DNA from 2 places in the Janthinobacterium lyxosi genome. Region 2 is predicted to be linked to the other one. Evidence: predicted binding sites of a transcription regulator. Region 2 holds the regulator's gene; the other holds the start of a gene.
The links. The regulator NrdR, encoded in region 2, represses ribonucleotide reductase genes. The targets are predictions, from matches to a motif close to CACNANATNTNGTG.
Positions count from the first base shown of each region.

Region 1: ACQ4WP_RS06170 (ribonucleoside triphosphate reductase) is a predicted target of NrdR. The motif match lies at 3,530-3,543, and genes of this name have one in related genera.

Region 1 is NZ_JBNYXM010000005.1:11,011-19,535, reverse strand. It holds gene ACQ4WP_RS06195 (heavy-metal-associated domain-containing protein) at 1-261, shown strand, start outside; gene ubiT (ubiquinone anaerobic biosynthesis accessory factor UbiT) at 286-798, opposite strand; gene ubiV (ubiquinone anaerobic biosynthesis protein UbiV) at 819-1,715, opposite strand; gene ubiU (ubiquinone anaerobic biosynthesis protein UbiU) at 1,857-2,894, opposite strand; gene ACQ4WP_RS06175 (hypothetical protein) at 3,055-3,471, shown strand; gene ACQ4WP_RS06170 (ribonucleoside triphosphate reductase) at 3,590-5,338, shown strand; gene nrdD (anaerobic ribonucleoside-triphosphate reductase) at 5,335-5,535, shown strand; gene ACQ4WP_RS06160 (anaerobic ribonucleoside-triphosphate reductase activating protein) at 5,525-6,232, shown strand; gene ACQ4WP_RS06155 (Pls/PosA family non-ribosomal peptide synthetase) at 6,381-8,525, shown strand, end outside.
Region 2 is NZ_JBNYXM010000035.1:8,793-17,317, forward strand. It holds gene tolB (Tol-Pal system beta propeller repeat protein TolB) at 1-130, opposite strand, end outside; gene tolA (cell envelope integrity protein TolA) at 136-1,125, opposite strand; gene ACQ4WP_RS24910 (ExbD/TolR family protein) at 1,174-1,614, opposite strand; gene tolQ (protein TolQ) at 1,630-2,319, opposite strand; gene ybgC (tol-pal system-associated acyl-CoA thioesterase) at 2,367-2,768, opposite strand; ZMP/ZTP riboswitch at 3,084-3,210, shown strand; gene glyA (serine hydroxymethyltransferase) at 3,322-4,569, shown strand; gene nrdR (transcriptional regulator NrdR) at 4,714-5,178, shown strand; gene pilV (type IV pilus modification protein PilV) at 5,410-5,994, shown strand; gene ACQ4WP_RS24940 (PilW family protein) at 6,000-6,968, shown strand; gene ACQ4WP_RS24945 (pilus assembly PilX family protein) at 7,053-7,637, shown strand; gene ACQ4WP_RS24950 (pilus assembly protein) at 7,634-8,525, shown strand, end outside.

The DNA.
Region 1 (8,525 bases), on a different contig from region 2:
CAGACAGCGCGCTTGAATATTATTGGAATGGATCACGAAGGCTGCGCCGACAGGTTGACGGGCGCGCTCGAAGCCGTCACGGGCGTGGCCACCGTGTGCGTCTCGCTGGCGCGCCACGGCGCCACGGTGCAATTTGACGAACGGCTGGCCACGCAGGAGCGCCTGCTGGCGGCCGTCAACAACGCCGGTTTCATGGGCGAGTCCTCCGATGAGGAGCAACTGCCGTCATGCAGCGGCGCCTGCGGCCACTGCCGCCACTGAACGCCTGCTCCAGCCCTTCTCCGCTCAGCCTTCCCGCGCGCCCCGGTCGCGCAGATGCGCCAGCACGCGGCGCGGTCCCAGCGCCTGCAGGTCGAACGGCGGCAGCTCGATGGCGTCGAGCGTATTCTTGAACAGCAGACCCAGCTCCGTATCGCCTTCCAGGCTCAAACGACGGCTGAAGAACAGCGTGTCCGGATCTTCCTGGCGCCGCGCCAGCAGCATCAGGTCATGCACGCTGGCGGCGATGCACAGGTCCGGCACGTCCACATAGCGCTCGGCCACAAACACCGTGCCCTGCCACTCGAAATCGAAGGCGATGCCCGCATCGAGCAAGCGCAGGCGCAGGCGGCGCCCCTCCAGGCTGCGCCGCACATCGTCGGGCAATTGCGGCGCCAGCAGGCGGTTCAGGCCTTGCACGAATAGCCAGGAGGCGGGATACGGCGGCAGCTTGGACAGCAATTCGGCCAACGGTTCGGGCAGCCGGTACGACATGGCGGGCTTGGCCGGGATGGGCAATCTTTCCAGTTGATCTTGCATGGTGCTTCCTTTCGATGCGTTCAATGAGCGGCGTGCTGTTCCATGCCGGGCTGGCCGTGCCAGTAGCCGTCGCAGGCGCCGGCCGGCTGGCAGGCCGCCAGCTGGGCCTGAGCGCCAACGCCGCTGACCTGGCCGCGGCGGGCGCGGTCGAAGATGGCGATGACTTGTTCCGTATGCATGGCCTGCGGGCTGATGCGCGCCACCGCCACGCCCATGTCGCGCATGGCGTCGAGTTCGCGCACCAGGTTGTAGACCAGGGCCGACTGCGTCTGCGTGCCATTCAGTACCAGGAACGGCACTTCGTCGCGCGTGCGCAGCAGCAGGCCGTCCGGCTCTTCCAGGCAGCTGTAGCCGCAGTCGTCCTTCGGCAGGTTGCGGTTGCGCGCCGTGAAGCAGCGCGCGGAAAACGCCAGCGGCATGCGGCCATAGGCGAACACTTCCGTCTCCAGCCCTTCCGGTTTCTGGCGCTGCATCTCGGCCAGCGCTGCCTGCCCCATTTCCAGCGGCATCACCCAGCGCCGCGCACCCAGGCGCGCCAGCAGTTGCAGGCTGGGGCCATTGAACAGGTTCAGGTGGGGGCCGGCGACAAAGGGCGCGCCCTTTTCCATGCAGTGCACGGCGCCCATGTCGTTGGCCTCGACCGTATAGCGGCCATTGCCCGTGATGCGGCGCAGGGTCGCCAATTCGGCGCCCGCCTCGATCAGCGCCTGCGTCGACAGCACCACTTCCTTGCCGGCGGCGACCAGCATGTCGGCGATATCGAGCCAGTCGGCCAGGCGCAACTCATGCCGGCGCGAGCACACGGTTTCGCCCAGATACACGATATCGACGGCGGTGCCGGCGATCTGCTGGTAAAACTCGAAGACAGTGGCGCGCGGCCAGTAGTACAGCAGAGGACCCAAAGATAGTTTTAACATGCCTTTTCCAGTATTTTTTTAAGTTACAAAAACGTAGCAAGCGGCTCGCGGCGAGGCCGAGAAGCGCAGCTGTGCTAGAGCACGGGGCCGCCGAGGTAGCGAGCATCGCAGGCCGCGCCCCGGGACGCGCAGCAGGTTTTGCTATTTCCAGGAGCGGTGGTAGGCACCGAGCGTGTGCTGCTGGCCTTCGGCCAGCTTGTCCATGGCCGCCATCCAGCCCGGTTTGACGGCGTAACGCGGATTGCCTTCGCGGCAGGCGTCGATCGCTTCGCGCCACACGCGCGTGACCTGCGCCACGTAGGCGGGACTGCGCTGGCGCCCTTCGATTTTCACGGCACGCACGCCCATGGCGATCAGTTGCGGCAGCAACGCCAGGGTATTCAGGCTGGCCGGCTCCTCGATGGCGTAATACTCTTCGTCATTGACTTCAAAACGCCCCTTGCACAGGGTGGGATAGCTGGCGTTTTCGCCGGGCGCGTAGCGGTCGATCAGCACGCCGTTCAGGCGCGACTCCAGACCGTTCGGCGTTTCCAGCCAGCGCACGGCCTTGGCCGGCGAGCACACGCCGTGGGTGTTCGGCGCCTCGCCCGTCGCATACGACGACAGCGCGCAGCGCCCTTCGACCATCACGCACAGGCTGCCGAAACCGAACACTTCGATCTCGACTTCCGTCTTGGCTATCAATTGCTCCACCTGCGCCATCGACAGCACGCGCGGCAGCACGGCGCGGGCGATGCCGAAGTGCTCGTGATAGAAGTTGATGGCTTCATAATTCGTGGCCGAGCCCTGCACGGACAGGTGCAGGCGCAGCTGCGGCTGGTGCTGGGCCGCGTAGGCCATCAGGCCCGGATCGGCCACGATCATGGCGTCGATGCCCGCCGCGGCGGCGCGGTCGATGGCGCTGCGCCACACGGCCCAATTGTGCGGCTGCGGATAGGTGTTCAGCGCCAGCAGCACCTTGCGTCCGTACTGGTGGGCATAGCGCACGCCCTCAGCGATGGCCTTCTCGTCAAAATTGAGGCCGGCGAAATTGCGCGCATTGGTGGCGTCGCGAAAGCCCAGGTAAACGGTGTCGGCGCCATTGTCGACGGCCGCTTTCAGGGCAGGCAGGCTGCCAGCGGGGCATACCAGTTCCAGCGGTCCGGCCACGCGAGTGGCGGTAGTTGATTCAAGCATCATGATGTTCACAGTCCTGTATCGGCTCAGGGTGCAGACTATAGCCCCGCCCATGCTGCCCAGTCGTTGACGCAGGTGAAGGAATGCATGCATGGCTGGCGCACCTTCAACTTGCTTGACCTGGCTGTAAAATGCCATCTTTCCTCCTGTCTCATTGCCCACCATGACCCGCAAACCGCTGCTGATTTTCCTTTTGACCCTGTTCCTCACCGCGCTGCAAGTGCAGTGGGCCGGCCCGGCCGATGGCTATGACGCGGGGACCATCTCCGTGCTGTCGCCGGAAGTGCTGGGCGCCTATCCGGGCGTGCTGCTGCTGTTCCTGCTGGCCGTGTTCGCGCGCCGCCAACTGCCGCTGCTGCGTCAGGCCGCCATCTGCACGGGCCTGCTGGCCCTGTACTGGCTGCTGGCGAACTACGCCACCTTCGATGCGCGCGTGGCCAGCTGGAGCACCTATTCGCCGCTGGAAATCTGGGCCCACGTGCTGCCCGCCTCCGTCGCCAGCATCGCCGCCTGCAGCGCCGCGTTCTTTTGCGCGAGCTGGCTGATCCTGCGCGAAACGCGCTGGAACAAAACCGGCTGAGGTGTATTTTTCACCTGGATCAAGGATACGCGAATCGCTTGCACGCCACCTTTGACTGCACTACATTTAGTAGATAACCTTCATAAAAACACCGCATGTTGTGTTTATTGGAGGTTTCATGACGACGAATGCAGTTTCCCCCACACGCGGCCAGGTCGATGTTGCCGCGTCCATCAATGAATACCTGGAACGGCGCGACTGGCGCGTGAACGCCAACGCCAACCAGGGATATTCCCTGGGTGGCCTGATCCTCAATGTCTCGGGCAAGGTCATCGCCAATTACTGGCTGGACCAGGTCTATCCACCGGAAGTGGGCGCGGCGCACCGCGAAGCGGCGCTGCACATCCACGACCTCGACATGCTGGCCGGCTATTGCGCCGGCTGGTCGCTGCGCACGCTGTTGCATGAAGGCTTGAATGGCGTGCCGGGCAAGATCGAATCGGGTCCGCCGAAACACATGTCGAGCGCCATCGGCCAGATCGTCAATTTCCTCGGCACCCTGCAAAACGAGTGGGCCGGCGCGCAGGCGTTCAGCTCCTTCGACACCTACATGGCGCCCTACATCCGCAAGGACAGCCTGCGCTACGAAGACGTGCGCCAGTACATGCAGGAGCTGATCTTCAACCTCAACGTGCCATCGCGCTGGGGCACGCAGACACCGTTCACCAACCTCACTTTCGACTGGGTCTGCCCGGACGACCTGCGCGAGCAGATTCCCGTCATCGCCGGCCAGGAGATGGACTTCAGCTATGGCGAGCTGCAGGCGGAGATGGACATGATCAACCGCGCGTATATCGAGATCATGATGGCGGGCGACGCCAAGGGCCGCGTCTTCACCTTCCCCATTCCCACCTATAACATCACCGAGGATTTCGACTGGCATAGCGAAAATGCGGAACGCCTGTTCGAGATGACAGCCCGCTACGGCCTGCCCTACTTCCAGAATTTCATCAATTCAGAACTCAAGCCGAACATGATCCGCTCCATGTGCTGCCGCTTGCAACTGGACTTGCGCGAACTGCTGAAACGGGGCAATGGCCTGTTCGGTTCCGCCGAGCAGACGGGTTCCCTGGGCGTGGTCACCATCAACTGCGCGCGCCTGGGCCACCTATGGCGCGGCGACGAAGCAGCGCTGCTGGCCGACCTGGACCGCCTGCTGGAACTGGGCAAAATCAGCCTGGAAATCAAGCGCCACACCATCGAGGAACTGATGCAGCAAGGCCTGTTTCCCTACACGAAGCGCTACCTGGGCACCCTGCGCAATCACTTTTCCACCCTGGGGGTGAATGGCATCAACGAGATGATCCGCAATTTCAGTGGCGACGCGTATGACATCACGGCGCCGGAAGGCCATGCGTTGGCCGTGCGCCTGCTCGACCACGTGCGCGCCCGCATGGTGGCATTCCAGGAAGAGACGGGCCACATGTACAACCTGGAAGCGACACCGGCCGAGGGCACCACCTACCGCTTCGCCCGCGAAGACCGCAAGCGCTATCCGGCCATCCTGCAAGCCGGCACGGTCGACAATCCGTATTACACGAACTCGTCGCAACTGCCCGTCGGCCACACGGACGACCCGTTCGAGGCGCTGGAATTGCAGGACGCGCTGCAGCGCAAGTACACGGGCGGCACGGTGCTGCACCTGTACATGACGGAAGCGCTGTCGGACGCCAACGCCTGCCGCGAACTGGTGAAACGCGCGCTGAGCCGCTTTTCCCTGCCCTACATCACGGTCACGCCCACGTTTTCCATCTGTCCGCGCCACGGCTACCTGGCCGGAAAACACGAATTCTGTCCCACCTGCGACGCGGAACTGATCGCCCGCAAGCAAGCCCACCCTGTTCCATCACTTGAGGAAACACCATGAATGCACGTCCCGACTTCACTCCCGCCATCACCCTACTCGACACCGAACGCCAGCGCTGCGAAATCTGGACCCGCGTGATGGGTTATCACCGCCCTGTCGCCTCGTTCAACATCGGCAAGCAGGGCGAATTCCACGAGCGCCAGTACTTTACGGAAGCGAGCGCCCGGGTTGGCCAGCCCGCCTGCCATGGCAGCTGATTTGAAAGTGGGCGGCCTCACGCCCTTTTCCGCCACCGACTACCCGGGCAAACTGGCGGCCGTGGTGTTCGTGCAGGGCTGCCCCTGGCGTTGCGGCTATTGCCACAATCCGCACTTGCAGGCGCGCACGCCGGAAGGCGCCATGCCCTGGCAGGACGTCTTGACCTGGCTGCGCCGCCGCGTGGGCCTGGTCGACGCCGTCGTCTTCAGCGGCGGCGAAGCCTGCATGGACCCGGCGCTGGCGCGCGCCATGCGCGATGTCAAGGCGCTGGGTTTCGGCATCGGCCTGCATACGGCCTGCATCTATCCGCAGCGCCTGCAGGAAGTGCTGCCCCTGGTCGATTGGGTGGGCTTCGACATCAAGGCGCCGTTTGCCGACTATCGTCTTGTGACCCGCGTGGCCGGCAGCGGCGATCCGGCACGCGCCTGCCTGGACGCCATCCTCGCCAGCGGCGTCGCTTACGAGTGCCGCACCACCACCCACCCGGATCTGCTGCCGGACGAGCAGTTGCTGGCCCTGGCCACCACCCTGGCCGCGAAAGGCGTCGACAACTACGTGCTGCAGCAGTTCCGGGCCGAAGGCTGCGCGGATGCGGCGCTGGCCGGCCGCCCCCTGCACGGCTATCCGGCGGCGCACACTTTGACGCAAATCGGCGCCATGTTTCCCCGTTTTACATTCCGTAATCATGGCAGCTGAACTTGCAGCCACATAATTGCTGAAAACCCCGCAAAATTCCCCGTTCTGCAACGCTGAAATGTCTTGCGTACTGTAATGTATCAACTGTGCTGCGCACCGTGCGCAGCCCGTCAGACTCCTCACACCGCACTACAGATAAGCGTCATCCATGAACGATTTCACCGCAGTCAGCCCAGGCACCCCGTCCATCCACGCCGACATCCTGTACGGCCCGCCGCGACCGGATCTGCTGCGCGAGGAAGTGCTGGCCGACCTGCTGGAGGCAACCGCCCGCCGCTGCCCGCAGCAAATCGCCCTGATCGATGGCGAGCGCCGCATCAGCTACGCCGAACTCGATGCGCAGGCTGGCCTGGCCGCATCGCGCCTGGTGGCCGCCGGCGTCAAGCCCGGCGACATCGTGGGCCTGTGGCTGCCGCGCGGCGCCCATCTGCTGCTGATGCAGGCGGCGATAGCCAAGGCGGGCGCCGCCTGGCTGCCCGTCGATGAAGACACGCCCGTGGAACGCCTGCAAGTGTGCCTGGATGACGCCAATGGCGCTGGCGTCATCAGCTGCGCGCAGTTTGCGCCGCGCCTGTTTGATGCCGGCGTCAAGCGTCCCGTGTGGACGGCAGAAAGCCTGCTGGCCCCCGCCGCGCCGGGCGAACACCTGCCCGCGCGCGGCGCCGTGCTGCCCGAACACCCCGCCTATGTGATCTACACCTCCGGCTCCACGGGCAAGCCCAAGGGCATCCTGATCAATCAACGCAGCATTTGCCACTTCCTGCGCAGCGAAAACGCCGTGCTGGAAGTCACGCAAGCGGACACCGTCTACCAGGGCTTTTCCGTCGCCTTCGACATGTCGTTCGAGGAAATCTGGATCGCCTACCTGGTGGGCGCCACCCTGTGGCTGGGACCCAAGGATATCTCGGGCGACCCGGAAGCCTTGCCGCGCGCGCTGGCCGAAAACAAGGTCACCGTTCTCCACGCAGTGCCTACCTTGCTGGCCCTGTTCGCCGAGGAAGTACCGAGCCTGCGCCTGATCAACCTGGGCGGTGAGATGTGCCCGGAGTCCCTGGTCGAGCGCTGGTCTCGCCCGGGCCGCGCCATGTTCAACACCTATGGCCCCACGGAAGCGACCGTGTCGTGCAGCCTGGCGCGCCTGCGGCCCGGTGAACCTGTGACCATCGGCACGCCGCTGCCCAACTATGGCTTGCTGGTGCTGCAGGTGGCCGAGCCGGGTGAAAACCGTCCCTTGACCCTGCTGGCGCGCGGCGAAACGGGTGAGCTGTGCATCATCGGCCCCGGCCTGGCGGAAGGCTACCTGGGCCGGCCCGACCTGACGGTGGAAAAATTCCTGCCCAATCCATGGGCGACAAGCGAGGATGGCGCACGGCTGTACCGCACGGGCGACCTGGCGCGCATCGATGCCGACGGCCAGGTGCTGTGCCTGGGCCGCGCCGACGATCAAGTGAAAATTCGCGGCTTCCGCGTGGAACTGGGCGAGATCGAAGCCGTGCTGGCGCAGCAGGCGGGCGTGGGCACGGCGGCGGTATTGCTGCGCAAGGATGATGGCATCGACCAGCTGGTGGCCTACATCGTCGGCAGCGACGAGGCGCCCGACGATGCCCTGGCGGCGAAAACGCTGCGCGCGGCCCTGAACCTGCATTTGCCGCCGTATATGGTGCCGGGCCGTTTTGAATTGCTGCCGCTGATGCCGCGCCTGACGTCCGGCAAGATCGACCGGAAAGCCTTGAAAGCCATGCCACTGTCCGCGCCACCGGCGGGCGAGGCGGGTGAATCGGACGTGCCGGAAACGCCGGCCGAAGCGGCCTTGTTCGCGGCCCTGGCCAAGCTGTTCCCCGGCCAGGCGATTTCGCGCCAGCTCGATTTCTTCAGCGACCTCGGTGGCCACTCCTTCCTGGCCGCGCGCCTGGCGTCCGCCCTGCGCGCCGATCCGGCCTATGCCCACATGACGGTGCGCGACATTTACCAGAACCGGCAAATCGGCAAGATCGCCGCCGTACTGAACGAGGCGCCCGCGCTGGCCACGCCGGAAGCGGAATGGACGCCGCCGTCCGCCATGAAGCGCTGGATCTGCGGCGCGGCGCAGGCGGCGGCCGTGCCGGGCCTCGTCACCCTGCGCATGGCACAGTGGATGGCGCCCTTCTTCACGTATCACTTCTTCACGGGCGACACGGGAGATACCGTGCCGCGCGCCATTGCCGCCTCCATCGGCGTGTTCCTGCTGGCGACCCTGGCCGAATTTGCCATTGCGATTGCCGGCAAGTGGCTGATTGCCGGGCGTTTGAAGCCG
Region 2 (8,525 bases):
CAAAGCTGGCGACAGCCACCGGGATCTGGTTGCTGCCGATCCCTGTAATCTCCACGCGCAGCTGCGCCTGGGCGCTTGACGCTCCCAGCATGAGGCTGGCGCAGAGCACGACATAGCTCATTTTTTTCATGGTCATCATTTAGGCAAATCCTTCATCTCGAATATGAGTTCAATCTCGCGTTCCACGGTGCCGTCTTTTTTCTTCGGCAGTGGCGACGATTTATTAATGGCGTTTTCCACCGAGCTGTCATACGCCGGCAGGCCGCTACTTTTAATCTTTCGGACCGAAATAATTTCCCCAGTTGGCAGTTGCTCGATCTTGAACACGGCGCGCGGGTTGCCCGGCACGTCCGTGCTACCGCTGTACGCGATATTGCTCTTGATCTTGCTCGTCAGGGCAGCGACATAGCCGCTGTCCTTGCGTGGCGCGGTCGCTTTCGCGGCCGTGCCCGTTGTGCCGGCGCCTGCCGCACCCGTGATGCGACTCATTTCAGCAGCACGCGCCTTGTCGACGGCTTTTTTCTCTTCCGCCGCTTTTTTCGCCTTGGCAGCTTTTTCCGCCGCCGCTTTTTTGTCGGACAGTTCTTTCTCGGCTTTTTCTTCCGCCGCTTTTTCTTTTTCTTTGGCTTCCTTTGCTTTCTCCAGCTTGTCAGCCTTGTCTTTTTCTTTCTGCTTCTGTTTTTCCAGTTCGCGCTTTTCTTCCTCGCGTTCCTTCAATTCCTGCTTGCGGCGTTCTTCCGCTGCCGCTTTCTCTTCTTTCAGCTTGGCCTTTTTGCGTTCCAGGGCGATCTCCGCCTCGCGCAGGTCGACCTTCGGTTCGGGCGCTGCCACTGGCGGCGGTGGCGGCGGGGCCGGCTGCTCCACTTGCGGTTCCGGCGGCGGCGCCGGTGTCGGCTCCGGCTGCGTCGCCACGTCGGGCGGCGGCGCGGCCGTCTGCACCTGCATGTCCCACACTTCCGCTTCGACGGCGACAGGTTCCGTATTTTGCCAGTGTACGCCTACCCACAGGAAAAACAGCAGGCCAAGGTGCATCGCCAGCGCCAGGCCCAGCGAGGGCCAGCGGCTGCGTTCGCGCGGCACGCTGTAGGGCTTGCCGAGTACATGGTCGATTTGTTTGGTCTGCAAAGTCTGGTCTATCTAAAAACGGTCAAGTCTGGAAACAGGGTGCTGTGCTTACTTGGTGGCCAGGCCGACGCGGGTAATGCCCATCTTTTTCGCTTCAGAGATGAGCTGGATCACATCGTCGTACTTGCTTTCCTTGTCGCCCGCAATCATCACGGGATAGTCGGGATTGCTCTCGTGCAAGCCGCGCAGCTTGCGCAGCAGGGCGTCGCGGTTCGGTTCCGTTTCCGGCGACAGCTGTTCCTTGCCGATGACGCCGATCGACAGCGAACCATTCGGTTTCAGCACGATTTGAATATAGTCATCGGGCGGTTTGGCCGACCTTTCCGCGTTGGGCAAGTTCACCACGCTGGGATTGTTCGACGATGGCATCACCATGAAAATGATCAGCAGCACCAGCATCACGTCGATGTACGGCACGACGTTGATTTCGGACTTGAACTTGCGGCCACGGCCACCGCGCATGCCGCCGCTATTGAATGAGGAACCCATGGACGCTGCTCCCTCTTAGCGCGACTGGCGCTGCAAGATGTTGGAGAATTCCTCGACGAAGCTCTCGAAGCGGATCGCCAGGCGGTCGATGTCATGCGAAAAACGGTTGTAGGCGACGACGGCGGGAATCGCCGCGAACAGGCCGATGGCGGTGGCGATCAGCGCTTCGGCAATGCCGGGCGCGACGGCGGCCAGGGTGGCTTGCTGCACGTTGGCCAGGCCGCGGAAGGCGTTCATGATGCCCCACACGGTGCCCAGCAGGCCGATGTAGGGCGAGACGGAGCCGACGGAGGCGAGGAAGGCCAGGTGCGATTCGAGCACGTCCATTTCACGCTGGAAGGCGGCGCGCATGGCGCGGCGGGCGCCGTCGAGCACGGCGCCGACGTCCAGCGCTTCGCGCGAACCGTAGGAAGCCTTGCCCTTGATGAATTCGCCCATGCCGGCATCGAAGATGCGCGCCAGCGCGCCACTCTGGTCGCGGTTGCCGTTGGCACTTTGATGCAGCGCATGCAGGTTGCCGCCGGCCCAGAAGCTGCGTTCAAATTCGATGGTTTGTTTGCGCGCCTGGCGCACGGCAAACATCTTGCGGAAAATGTAGGTCCAGCTGGTCAGGGAAATCAGCAGCAGCAGGGCCATGATCAGTTGCACGATCAAATGGGCATTGGAGATGAGCGCGAGGAAAGAAAGATCTTGTGTAACGTTCATTGGCTGGCAGTCTGTTGGGTGAATTGTCCGGGGGTGGCGGGTAGGGCTCAGGCGGCGCGCATGCGGGCCGCCACTGCATCAGGCACGGCGCGCGGGCGCAGTGCCGAGTCGACGCAGCCGATCTTGACGCGGGCCGTGTTCAGCAGGCGGTCGCCGCACCAGGCTTGCTGCAGGAAAACGATGGAGGCGCGCCCCATTTTTTCTATGCTTAAGGTTAATCTTACCGTGTCATCGAGCCTGGCTGGCGCATGATAGTCGGCGTTGACGCTTTTGACAACGAACATCGCGTCATGCTGTTCCAGTAATGCCTGCTGGCCCACGTCGATGGCGCGCAGCCATTCGGTGCGCGCGCGTTCGAAGAATTTCAGGTAGTTTGCGTAATAGACGATGCCGCCGGCGTCGGTGTCTTCATAGTAGACACGTACGTTCCAGGTAAAGACTGAAGGCATGTTTATTGCGCCAGTAGTGAGATTGAGCAACATTTTACGCGATTTTTCTTCTTGTGACTGTGGGCGCTTGCTGGAAAGCCATGCAAAAGCTGCATATAAGTTGCACCGCAGCATTGTAAATCCAGGGTGCACAATGGCAAGCTTCGTAACATACGCTTACATGCCGCAGTCAGGTTTAAGTCAAGCTTAAGCGCCGCATTCATACTCCCAGGCGGCCCGTGGCGGTGCCCGGGTTGCGGTGGCGCGCGGCGATTATAGCTGTACGGTTGCATTCCTTGCTCAATTTGGGCACTTAACTTACAATTTGATTTCCATTACGTCTCACGTGACTGGCGAAAAGTCGGAGCGATCCCCACAATGTGGCGTTCGGCAAACCGGCGAAAGGTGGGCACCCACCGGGAAACGTGAGATTTTTCATCAGCCGTTCGCCTGGGTAGCCACTATGGAAAAGCACGAAGAGGCTGCCTGTCCAATGTTGTTATTCACTTAACGCCGGCTCCCCTCATTCGATCCAACCTGCCAGTACAAGCACCCTCATACTTGGAGTTTTTACATGTTTGCAAAAGATCATACCCTCGCCAACGTCGATCCTGAATTGTTCGCCGTCATTCAAAAAGAGAACACGCGCCAGCACGACCACATCGAACTGATCGCGTCGGAGAACTACACCTCGCCAGCCGTCATGGAAGCGCAAGGCTCGCAACTGACCAACAAGTATGCCGAAGGCTATCCGGGCAAGCGCTACTACGGCGGCTGCGAATTCGTCGACATCGCCGAACAACTGGCCATCGACCGCGTGAAAAAACTGTTCGGTGCCGAATGCGCGAACGTGCAGCCGAACTCCGGCTCGCAGGCGAACCAGGGCGTGTTCTTTGCCATGCTGAAACCAGGCGACCTGATCATGGGTATGTCGCTGGCCGAAGGCGGCCACCTGACCCACGGCATGCCGCTGAACATGTCCGGCAAATGGTTCGACGTGGTGTCGTATGGTTTGACGGCGGAAGAAGATATCGACTACGAGGCGATGGAACGCCTGGCCCGCGAACGCAAGCCTAAGCTGATCATCGCCGGCGCGTCGGCCTTCTCGAAAAAGATCGACTTCGAGCGTTTCGGCAAGATCGCCAAGGAAGTGGGCGCCTACTTCATGGTCGACATGGCCCACTACGCGGGCCTGATCGCCGCCGGCCTGTACCCGAACCCGGTGCCGTTCGCCGACTTCGTCACCTCGACCACGCACAAATCATTGCGCGGCCCGCGCGGCGGCATCATCCTGATGAAGGCTGAACACGAAAAAGCCATCAACTCGGCCATCTTCCCTGGCATCCAGGGCGGCCCGCTGATGCACGTGATCGCCGGCAAGGCCGTTGCCTTCAAGGAAGCGCTGAGCCCTGACTTCGTCGAATACCAGAAGCAAGTGATCAAGAACGCCGACGTGCTGGCGAAAACCCTGATCAAGCGCGGCCTGCGCATCGTGTCCGGCGGCACCGAGTCGCACGTCATGCTGGTCGACCTGCGCGCCAAGAACCTGACGGGCAAGGAAGCCGAAGCCATCCTCGGTTCCGCGCACATCACCTGCAACAAGAACGGCATCCCGAACGACCCGCAAAAACCCTTCGTCACCTCGGGCATCCGCCTGGGCAGCCCGGCGATGACGACGCGCGGTTTCAAGGAAGCGCAAGCGGAAGAAGTGGGCAACCTGATCGCCGACGTGCTGGATAATCCGCATGACGCCGCCACCATCGAGCGCGTCAAAGCGGCCGTGAAAGTACTGGCCGACGCGCACCCTGTGTACGCTGCATAATTATTTGTCCAGAATGTGTCATACGGAGTAAGATTCTGTCTGACACATTCCAGTCGTGCCCAAGGGCGCCCGGAGTGATTCGGGCGCCCTTTGTACAAGGGCGGCGATTTCCCGTAATTATTACTATAAAGTTGTAGCCAGCCCATGAAATGTCCATTTTGCCAGCATGGCGATACCCAGGTTCTCGATACGCGCGTATCGGAGGAAGGGGATGCCATTCGGCGCCGCCGCCGCTGCGGCAAATGCGACAAGCGTTTTACCACCTACGAACGCATTGAACTTATCATGCCGGCCGTCGTCAAAAAGAATGGCAGCCGGACGGAGTTCGCTGCGGATAAGTTGCGCGGCAGTTTGATGCTGGCCTTGCGCAAGCGTCCCGTCGCGGCCGCCTCTGTGGATACGGCCATCGCCTCCATCCAGGAAAAATTGCTGACCAGCGGCTTGCGCGAAGTCGATTCCGGCTATATCGGCGAACTGGTCATGCAAGAACTCAAGCGTCTCGACAAGATCGCCTACATCCGCTTCGCCTCCGTCTACAAGAATTTCGAAGACCTGGCCGAGTTCCAGGATGCGATTGCCGAAGTGGGGCAGGCGCGCAGCAAGCCCTGACGTTCACATTGTCGAACACGGGGCTGGTCGTGCGCCCTGTTTTCACCACGCCAGCGCTCGCCTGGCAAGCCGCCTGATCAATCCAGGCGCTTTTTCCCCCTTCTTTTTCTCCTTTTCGCGGCGACGTTTGCGCTGCCTCATACCTGCGTTTTTGCGCGCGCCTATCGTGTAGCTGGGCCGGGCGTTCGTGCGGCTCCAGTCCGGGTTTGATTCTGTCAGCAGGAGAAGCTCATGCATAGCGGCGCGCGTGGTCCCATGGATGGCAGCAGCCTCGTCGAGGTGCTGGTGTCGCTGCTGCTGTTGGCGCTGGGTCTGCTCGGTGCCAGCATCCTGCAACTGAGCTCCCTGCGCGCGCGCCATGAGTCGGCGCTATTGTCGGCTGGCGTGCAACTGGCCGCCGGCATGGCCGAGCGCATGCGGGCGAACAGCGTGCTCATGCATGGCCCCGATACGGGCAATCCCTACCTGAACGTGGCCTACGCGGCGGCGGACGGCGCCGACGCTGGCGGCGGTGCGCCGGACTGTTTCGGCGCTGCCGCCTGCGGCGCGGCGCAGCTGGCGCAGTTCGACATCGCCGAGTGGAAACAGCAGCTGCAATCGGCCTTGCCCGGCGCGCGCCTGCATATCTGCCGCGATGCTCCCGCGTGGGACGCTGCCGCCCAGGGCTTGCACTGGGCCTGCAGTGGCGGCAAGGGCGCGCCCATCGTCATCAAGCTGGGCTGGCGCGCCCGCCTGCCAGATGGCTCGCCCGCCGTGAATGCGGCAGGCGAGTTGCTGCCCAGGCTGGCATTCCAGCTGGGGGGAGGCGGTGCATGAATGGCATGCCTATCGCATGGCACCGGCAGCGCGGCATGAGCCTGGTCGAATTGCTGGTGGCCCTGTCGCTGGGTGCGCTGCTGATGCTGGCGGCCAGCACCATGCTGCTGGCGGCCAGCGGCAGCTATGGCGACCAGTCCGCCAGTGCGCGCCTGGACGACAACGGCCGCTATGCGCTCGATACCATCGCCCGGGCCGTGCGCCAGACGGCATATGTGAACTGGGACAGCAGCGCCGCGCCCGTTGCCCATGCGGCGCATGACAGCGCGAATATCGCCGGGCTCGACGCGCACAGCCTGGGCAAGAACAGCGAGGGCATCAGCGGCGCGCTACCCGGCGCCCTGCATGGCAGCGATGTGCTGGCCCTGCGCTATTACGGCGCCGGCAAGGAAGAGGGCGGCGACGGTTCCGTGCTCAATTGCGCCGGCTTTGGCGTGGGCGCCGCGCAAACGGAGGTGCAGCGGGGCTGGAGCATTTTCTACGTGGCGCAGGGCGCCGATGGCGAGGGCGAGCTGCGCTGCAAATATCGTGGCGCGAACGGCTGGGGCGCGGACGCCATCATCCGCGGTGTTGACGGTTTTCAGGTGCTGTATGGCCTCGATACGGATACGCCGCCCGACGGCGTGGCGAACCGCTATGTCAATGCCAGCGCGCTCGACGCCTACGATGCGGCGCTGTTGCTGGCGGGCGCGGATGCGGCCGCACGTCAGCGCGATTTTCACCGCCGCACGCACTGGAAGCGCGTGGCCAGCGTGCGCGTGGCGCTGCTGTTGCATGGCGAGGCGGGCCAGCTGGACAAGATAGCGGAACTGGGGCCGGCACAGTTCGACCTGTTCGGCAAGGCGTATGCCGAGGCGCACGGCGCCGGTGACACGGGCGTGCGCATCGCGCGCGCGTCCTTGCCCGCCGCAACGCGCTCCAGGCTGCGGCAACTGGTGCAGACGAGCATCATGCTGCGCAACGGGCCGACCTAGGCGGGCGGCGCGATGGCTGGCGCGGGTGTCCGCTGTTGCGAACCTTGGTGCGCAGCTCGTGTACGTCACGGTGGCGCCACCCTCGTGTATGTGCTGTGCCTGCTGGTGATCATCTTGCTGCTGGGCATATCGGCGGCGCAGATCGCCTTGCAGGGCGAAAAGGCGGCACGCGGCGAGCGCGACCGGCAGATCGCGTTTCAGGCGGCGGAGGAGGCATTGGTGGATGCGCAGGACGATATCGAAGGCTTGCCTGGCGCGCCGGGGCGTAGCAGCCTCTTCGCACCAGGCAGTGCGGCCGGGTTCGCGGACGGCTGTGGCGAGGGAGGCGCACTCGGCCTGTGCCTGCCCGCAGCCCCGGACGCGCCGGCGCTCTGGTTAAGTATGGACCTCGATGGCGCCGAAGGGGGGAGCCGCGCCGTGCCATATGGCCAGTTCACGGGCGCCGTCATGCAAACGGGGCAGGGTTTTCTGCCGTCGCGCCGGCCCCGTTACCTCATTGAATTGCTGCCGTTTCACCCACCCGGCGCGCAGGCCACGGCCGTGGCCGGCGGCCTGGCCACGGAAAGCTATGTGTACCGCATCACGGCCATCGGTTTTGGCGCGCAGGAAAGCACGCAAGTCGTGCTGCAAAGTTATTATCGAAAGCATGCGGCCGGAGCGGTGCCATGAGGGCGCCGTGGTCCGCTTTGTCGTCCGCGTTGCGGCACGCAGGCCGCGTCTGGCTGACGCTGCTGGTCTGTCTGGTTTTCCTGACTTGCGGCGGTGCCTTCGCTGCCGTCCCCACGGTGGAACTGGCGCGTGCCGACGCGGGGCTGCATGGCGCGCGCGTGCCGCCGAATCTGCTGCTCAACCTGTCCCTTACGCATGCGGCCGCTGCTGCCGCGCATGGGGGCGACTATGCGCCGCAGCGCGAGTACGCCGGTTACTTCCATGCGCGCATGTGCTACAGCTATCCGTATCGCAGCAAGGATGGCGCCATGCTGCCGGACTTGCGCGTAGCGACCGCTTACTTCTCCGTGCTGAAACCGGCCGATGCGCTGCACGGCTGCGGCGGCGACAGTTTCAGCGGCAACTTTCTCAACTGGGCCAGCACCAGCATGCTCGACATCGTGCGCTATGCCTTGACGGGCGGCGACCGCGTCATCGACGAAGTGCGCAAGACGGTGCTGCAGCGCGCCTGGCTGCCCGACGCCGACGGCCCCATCGATTTCTTTGCCCACCCCGCCTTTTTTCCGCGCAAGGTCTTGCAGGCCGACGTGGCGGCGGCGACGCCGTTTGCGCTGGCGCAACTGGCCATCGTTTCCTGTCGTAACCGCCTGCTGTTCGGCGATGCCAGCCTCGGCCAGTCTGCGGGCGGCAGTTGCGACGCGCCAGGCTTTGCTGCCACGCACGGCGTATTCCTCGCGCGCGTGTGCGTGTGTGACGCCGATGAGGGACCGCTGCGCGACGACTTGTGCCTGGCGTATGGCAAGAACTACAAGCCGGTGGGTGCCGTGCAGCGCCATGGCGGCAGGGTGCGCGTGGGCGTGTTTGGCCACTTGAACGGCATGCCCGCCA